One region of the Micromonospora sp. DT44 genome, then DNA from elsewhere that is predicted to be linked to it. Evidence: predicted binding sites of a transcription regulator. Region 1 holds the regulator's gene; the other holds the start of a gene.
What was found. Region 1 encodes HrcA, which represses chaperone genes, less so after heat shock. Its sites were predicted from a motif close to GGTTNGCACNCTCNNNNNGAGNGTGCNAACC; they were not measured.
Positions count from the first base shown of each region.

Region 2: groES (co-chaperone GroES) is a predicted target of HrcA. The motif match lies at 1,816-1,846, and genes of this name have one in related genera.

Region 1 covers NZ_JBNCKS010000023.1:35,925-39,328, forward strand. The annotation lists gene ACLQ25_RS15450 (16S rRNA (uracil(1498)-N(3))-methyltransferase) at 1-365, opposite strand, end outside; gene dnaJ (molecular chaperone DnaJ) at 367-1,515, opposite strand; gene hrcA (heat-inducible transcriptional repressor HrcA) at 1,589-2,611, opposite strand; gene ACLQ25_RS15465 (DUF4870 domain-containing protein) at 2,825-3,404, shown strand, end outside.
Region 2 covers NZ_JBNCKS010000002.1:64,562-67,965, reverse strand. The annotation lists gene ybaK (Cys-tRNA(Pro) deacylase) at 51-530, opposite strand; gene ACLQ25_RS01590 (THUMP-like domain-containing protein) at 540-1,721, opposite strand; gene groES (co-chaperone GroES) at 1,980-2,294, shown strand; gene groL (chaperonin GroEL) at 2,365-3,404, shown strand, end outside.

The DNA of each region.
Region 1 (3,404 bases):
CCCCGGTCACCGCGCCACTGGGCCACCGAGCGCGACGCCGCCCAGGGCACGATCTCGTCCACCCCGACCTCGGTCATCGCCTGCACGGCCAGCTCGCCCCGGTCACCCTTGGCGATGCCCTGCACGGTGACGATCCGGGGTACGGGCGCGTCCGCGTACCCCCGGGAGGTGACGGCGACCTCCAGGCTGCCCCGGCCGACGGCGGTGACCACGGCGGCGGCCGTGCCGCCCCGACCGTCGGCGAGCAGCAGCTCCTCGCCGACGCGCAGCCGCTGCACGGTGGCGGCGTGGTGCCCCTCCGGGCCGTCCAGGGTCAGCGCGTCACCGATGGGCAGCGCCTCCACCAGGAACAGCGGCGCCGACACTTCAGGCGTGCCCGTTGAACGCGTCGCGCATCCGGGAGAAGAAGCCGCCCTGCTTGGTCAGCTCGGCGACCTCCTCGCCCCGGGTCTTGGCGAAGTCGCGCAGCATCTTCTCCTGGTCGGGGTCGAGCTTGGTGGGCGTCCGGACGTCCAGGTGCACGTAGAGGTCACCCCGGCCGGTGCCGCGCAGGTGCGGTACGCCCCGGGCGCGCAGTCGCAACGTGCTGGCCGGCTGGGTGCCGGCCTTGACGTCGACGGTCTCCTCGCTGTCCAGCGTCTTGATGGTGAGCCGGGTGCCCAGCGCGGCGGCGGTCATCGGCACGGTGACGCGGCAGTGCAGGTCGTCACCCTTGCGGGAGTAGACGTCGTGCGGACGCTCGTGGATCTCCACGTAGAGGTCGCCGGCGGTGCCGCCGCCCGGGCCCACCTCACCCTGCTGGGCCAGCCGGATCCGCATGCCGTCCTCGACGCCGGCCGGGATCTTGACGGTGAGCGATCGGCGCGTGCGTACCCGGCCGTCGCCGGCGCAGGTCGGGCAGGGGTGCGGGATGGTGGTGCCGTAGCCCTGGCAGACGGTGCACGGCCGGGCCGAAACGACCTGGCCGAGGAAGGTGCGCTGCACGGACTGCACCTCGCCCCGGCCGGCGCACGCCTCGCAGGTGGCCAGGTGGGTACCGGCCGCGGTGCCGGCGCCCGAGCAGGTGGTGCAGAGCACGGCGGTGTCGACGGTGATCGGGGCCTCGACGCCGAACGCCGTCTCGTGCAGGTCCAGTTCGAGGCGCAGGATCGCGTCCGCGCCCGGTCGGGTCCGGGGACGCGGCCCACGGCCGGCACCGCCCGCGGCACCACCGAAGAACGCGTCCATGATGTCCTGGAAACCGACGAACGGGCCGGCTCCCCCCGGACCACCCGGGCCGCCCGCGCCCCCGCCGCCGGGGGCGAGTGGGTCGCCACCCAGGTCGACGATCTGCCGCTTCCGGTCGTCCGAGAGGACCTCGTACGCGGCGTTGATGTCCTTGAACTTCTCCTGGGCCTCCGGGTCCGGATTGACGTCCGGGTGGAACTGGCGCGCCAGCTTGCGGTAGGCGCGCTTGATCTCGTCATCGGAGGCTTCCCGGCTGACACCGAGGATGCCGTAGTAGTCCCTGGCCACTGCGTTCCGTGTCCTCATGTTCGTCTCGCGTTGCGCCGACCGGCGGCCGCAGCCGGCCGTCGGCCCTGACTGGTCAGTTCTGGGCCAGCAGCTCGCCCACGTAGCGTGCCACGGCGCGCACCATGGCGATATTGCCGGGGTAGTCCATCCGGGTCGGCCCCAGCACTCCCAAGCCGCCCACGATGGTGGCCCCCGGGCCGTACCCGGTGCTGACCACCGAGGCGGCACGCAGGTTGTCGAACTCGTTCTCGTCGCCGATCAGCACCCGGGTCGTGCTGGGCTCGGTCTCGCCGATGAGCTTGAGGAGCACGACCTCCTCCTCCAACGCCTCCAGGATGGGCCGCAGCGAACCCTGGAAGTCGAGCAGACCACCCCGGGTCAGGTTGGCGGTGCCGGCCAGGGCGATGCGTTCCTCGTGCCGCTCGACGAGCGTCTCCAGCAGGACGGTGGAGAGCGTGGTCATGGCCGGGCGCAGCTGCACCGGCGCCTCTTCCACAAGCGCCTGCACCAGCGGCGGGGTGTCCGACATGCGCTCGCCGGCGAGCTTCTCGTTGACCAGGCGACGCAGGTCGGTGACGTCGTCGGCGGGCACCGGCCCGGGCAGCTCCACCAGCCGCTGCTCCACCCGGCCGGTGTCCGCGATCATCACGAGCATCAGCCGGGTGGTGGAGATCGGTACCAGCTCCAGGTGACGGACCGAGGAGCGGGCGAGGCTCGGGTACTGCACCACGGCCACCTGCCGGGTCAACTGGGCGAGCAGCCGTACGGTGCGGTGGACCACGTCGTCGAGGTCGACGGCCCCGACGAGGAAGCGCTCGATGGCCCGGCGTTCGGCCGGACTGAGCGGCTTGACCCGGGACAGCCGGTCGACGAAGAGACGGTAGCCACGGTCGGTGGGCACCCGGCCGGCGCTGGTGTGCGGCTGCCGGATGTAGCCCTCTTCCTCCAGCACGGCCATGTCGTTGCGGACCGTCGCCGGGGAGACCCCGAGCTGGTGCCGCTCGACCAGCGCCTTGCTGCCGACCGGCTCCTGGGTCGAGACGTAGTCCTCGACGATTGCGCGGAGCACGGCGAGCTTCCGGTCGTCCAGACCCATCCTCCGCACCTCCTGTCGCACGTCGGCCGCCGGCCCACCCGGGCCGACGGACCGTCCTGGCACTCGACTGTAACGAGTGCCAGTCTACGTCGGCGTGCCCGCCGACGCGATGATCAACGACGGCCCGTGACATCCCGCGCGAGCCGATCGGCCCGGGCGACGGGGCGATGTCGCTCTGGTGCAGCGTTGCTCACGGCACCTACCGTGACAACCATGACTGAACCACCTCGCCCTCCCGGCGCGGGAGACCCCGGCAACTACCCGCCGGAGCCGAATCTCCCCGGCTCGTCCTCGTCGGCCGAGCCGCCCACCGCACCACTGTCCGGGGCGCCCGGCCCGGGCGGCTATCCCCCAGCCGGTGGCTATCCGCCGCCCACCGGTGACCAACCGCCGTCGGGCGGCTACCCTCCGCCGGGCGGCTACCCCCCACCAGGGGGTTACCCCCCGCCGGGTGGCACGACTGGCGGGTATCCGACCGGCGGCGCGTACGGCGGCCCCGGCGGCGGTTACGCCAACAACGAGGACAAGACCTGGGCGCTGGTCGCCCACTTCGGCGGCGCGGCCGGGATGATCATCAGTGGCGGCGTGCTCGGCTGGATCGCCCCGCTGGTGGCGCTGCTGGCCCGGGGCAGCCAGTCCCCGACCGTCCGGGCGCACGCCGTGTCGGCGCTCAACTTCCAGCTCATCTGGTCGATCGTCGGCCTGGTCGGCTGGGTGCTGTCCTGCATCTTCATCGGCTTCATCGGCGTCGTGGCGGCCGTCGTGCTCGGAGCCGTGTGCGGCATCCTCGCCG
Region 2 (3,404 bases), on a different contig from region 1:
CGACTGTTACTCCCCGGGTATCCCATGGGGGAGTAGACGTAACGAGGGCGTCAGCGGGCCTGCAACGGCGCCGTACGGGCCTCGGTGAGCGCCACCAGATCCGCCGCTGCCAGCTCCAGTTGCAGCCCGCGCCGACCAGCGGAGACATAGATCGTCGGCAGGTCCAGTGCGGACTCGTCCAGCACTGTGGGCAGCCGTCGACGCTGCCCGAGTGGGCTGATCCCGCCCCGCACGTAGCCGGTGGCCCGCTCGGCGACCGTCCGCTCGGCGAGCGCCGCCCGCTTGCCGCCGACCGCCGCCGCGAGCGCCTTGAGGTCCAGCTCGCCGGTCACCGGTACGACCGCCACCGTGAGAGCGCCGTCCACTTCGGTCACCAGCGACTTGAACACCCGCTCCGGGGCCACGCCGAGCGCGGCCGCGACCAGGGCGCCGTAGTTCGGGGCGTCGGGTGCCACCCGGTACGGGTGGGTGCGGTGCGCGATCCCGCGCTTGGCCAGCAGTGCCGTTGCCGGAGTGCCCTGTCCCGCCACGCACCGAACCTAAACGACAGGCCGGCCGATCAGCACGGTCGGCGCTCCGGCGACCCGGGTCAGCACCAGGCTCGCCGCCTGGTCGCCGGCCAGGCGCAGGTCCCGCCGCAACTGCTCCGGTGTCAGCGCCGAACCCCGCTTGAGAATCTCCACGCGGCCCACCCGACGCTCGCGCAGCAATGCCCGCAGGCGCTTGAGCGAGAACGGCAGCACGTCGGTGATCTCCAGGCAGCGCGCGTACGGGGTGCGGGTCGGCTGGTCGGCGTAGAGGTACGCGATGCTCGGGTCGGCCAGGGTGGCGTCCAGCTCGGCGGCCAGTTCGGCGACGAGGTGCGCGCGGACCACCGCCGGGTCCGGGTCGTACAGGTAGCGGCGCGGGGGTCCGACCGGCGCCTCCGTGTCGCCCGAGCCGGTGAGCTGGTGGATCTCCCTCCGGTACACGCTGGCGCGGCGGGGCACCTCGGCCAGCTCGCCGCACCAGAGCGCCGCCTCGACCAGGTCGCCGTTCACGCCGACCCACTCCGCCTCCGCGCCGGCCGGGATGAGCGCGTGATCCAGGCCCGGCGCCACCTTCACCACCGTGCGCGGCACCCGGTCGGCCAGGCCGGTGACGAAGTCCCAGGGCGGCGAGTAGGCACGTGGGTCGAAGATCCGTCGTCCGGTGCCGGTGGCCCGTCGGGCCGGGTCGCAGAAGACGCCGTCCACCCGCGACACGTCGAACGCGGTCGCGTCGCCGCACTCGACCGTGAACAGGTCGGCCAGCCCGGCCGCGGCGGCGTTGGCGGCGGCCATCGCCGCGGTCACCGGGTCGGCCTCCACCCCGTACACCCGGATGCCGGCACGGGCGGCGGCCAGCGCGTCCGCGCCGAGGCCGCACCCGAGATCGGCGAGAGTGCGCACGCCGGCCGCGTGCAGCCGGGCGGCCCGCCGGTCGGCGACCACCCGGCGGGTGGCCTGTTCCAGGCCGGGGCGGGTGAGGAACATCCCGGCGGCGGCGGGGCCGAACTTGCCCACCGCCCGGTGGCGCAGTTCGGCCTGGGTGAGGGCCGCCGCCGCCAGCGTGGGGGGCACCCCGGTCGCGCGGAGCGCCGACGCCGCGGTCAGTGGATCGCCGCCGGCCAGCTCGGCCGCCGCCGTGAGGGCGGCCGACCCCTCGGGGGTACGCAGTGCCGCCAACTGATCGAGATCCACCTGCCCATTGTCCCGACCGAGGGGAAAATACCGCTGGCGGGGCGCGACGCGCTGGCACTCTCCTTGACGGAGTGCTAGCCACGGAATAACCTGCGATTAGCACTCTCACCCTGAGGGTGCCAGCTTCCGGGTCTCGCGACCCGGGTGCGCACGCCAGGCGGACCGGCACCCGCGACGACGGCCCCGCCCGGTGGCATGAGGCAGATTGACGCTGGTCAGCCCCGCTGGCCGGCAACGAAACCAGTACCCCAGGAGGGTATGCCCGTGACTACCGCGACCAAGGTTGCGATCAAGCCGCTCGAGGACCGCATCGTGGTCCAGGCGAACGAGGCTGAGACCACCACGGCGTCGGGCATCGTGATCCCCGACACCGCCAAGGAGAAGCCGCAGGAGGGCACCGTCCTCGCTGTCGGTCCGGGGCGCGTCGACGACAACGGCAACCGGGTTCCGGTTGACGTGCAGGTCGGCGACACCGTCCTCTACTCGAAGTACGGCGGCACCGAGGTCAAGTACGCCGGCGAGGAGTACCTGGTGCTCTCCGCCCGCGACGTCCTCGCGGTCATCGAGAAGTAAGCAACCGATCAGTGTCGCTGCCCCGGTCCGGCTCGCCGGGCCGGGGCAGCGGCGCTTCGAAGGGACATTCATGGCGAAGATCCTCAGCTTCTCGGACGACGCCCGACACCTGCTGGAGCACGGTGTCAACGCCCTCGCTGACGCGGTCAAGGTCACCCTCGGCCCGCGCGGGCGCAACGTCGTCCTGGACAAGAAGTTCGGTGCGCCGACGATCACCAACGATGGCGTGACCATCGCGAAGGAGATCGAGCTCACCAACCCCTACGAGAACCTCGGCGCGCAGCTGGTCAAGGAGGTGGCGACCAAGACCAACGACGTCGCCGGCGACGGGACCACCACCGCGACCGTGCTGGCGCAGGCGATGGTCCGTGAGGGCCTGCGCAACGTGACCGCCGGAACCAACCCGGCCGGCCTCAAGCGGGGCATCGACGCGGCGGCCGCCAAGGTCTCCGAGGCGCTGCTCGGCAGGGCCGTCGAGGTCTCCGGCAAGGAGTCGATCGCGAACGTGGCGACGATCTCCGCGCAGGACGCCACCATCGGCGAGCTGATCGCCGAGGCGATGGAGCGGGTCGGCCGCGACGGTGTCATCACCGTCGAGGAGGGCTCGATGCTCACCACCGAACTGGACGTGACCGAGGGTCTCCAGTTCGACAAGGGCTTCATCTCGCCGAACTTCGTCACCGACCTGGAGGGTCAGGAGTCCGTCCTCGAGGACGCGTACATCCTGGTCACCACCCAGAAGATCTCGGCGATCGAGGAGCTGCTGCCGCTGCTGGAGAAGGTCCTGCAGAACAGCAAGCCCCTGCTGATCATCGCCGAGGACGTGGACGGCCAGGCGCTCTCCACCCTGGTGGTCAACTCGCTGCGTAAGACCCTCAAGGTCTGCGCGGTCAAGGCCCCGGGCTTCGGCGACCGGCGCAAGGCCATGCTCCAGGACATCGCGATCTCCACGGGCGCCGAGCTGGTCGCTCCGGAGCTGGGCTACAAGCTCGACCAGGTCGGCCTGGAGGTGCTCGGCACCGCCCGGCGCGTCGTGGTCGACAAGGAGAACACCACGATCGTCGACGGCGGCGGCCAGAAGACCGAGGTCGACGACCGGGTGGCCCAGAT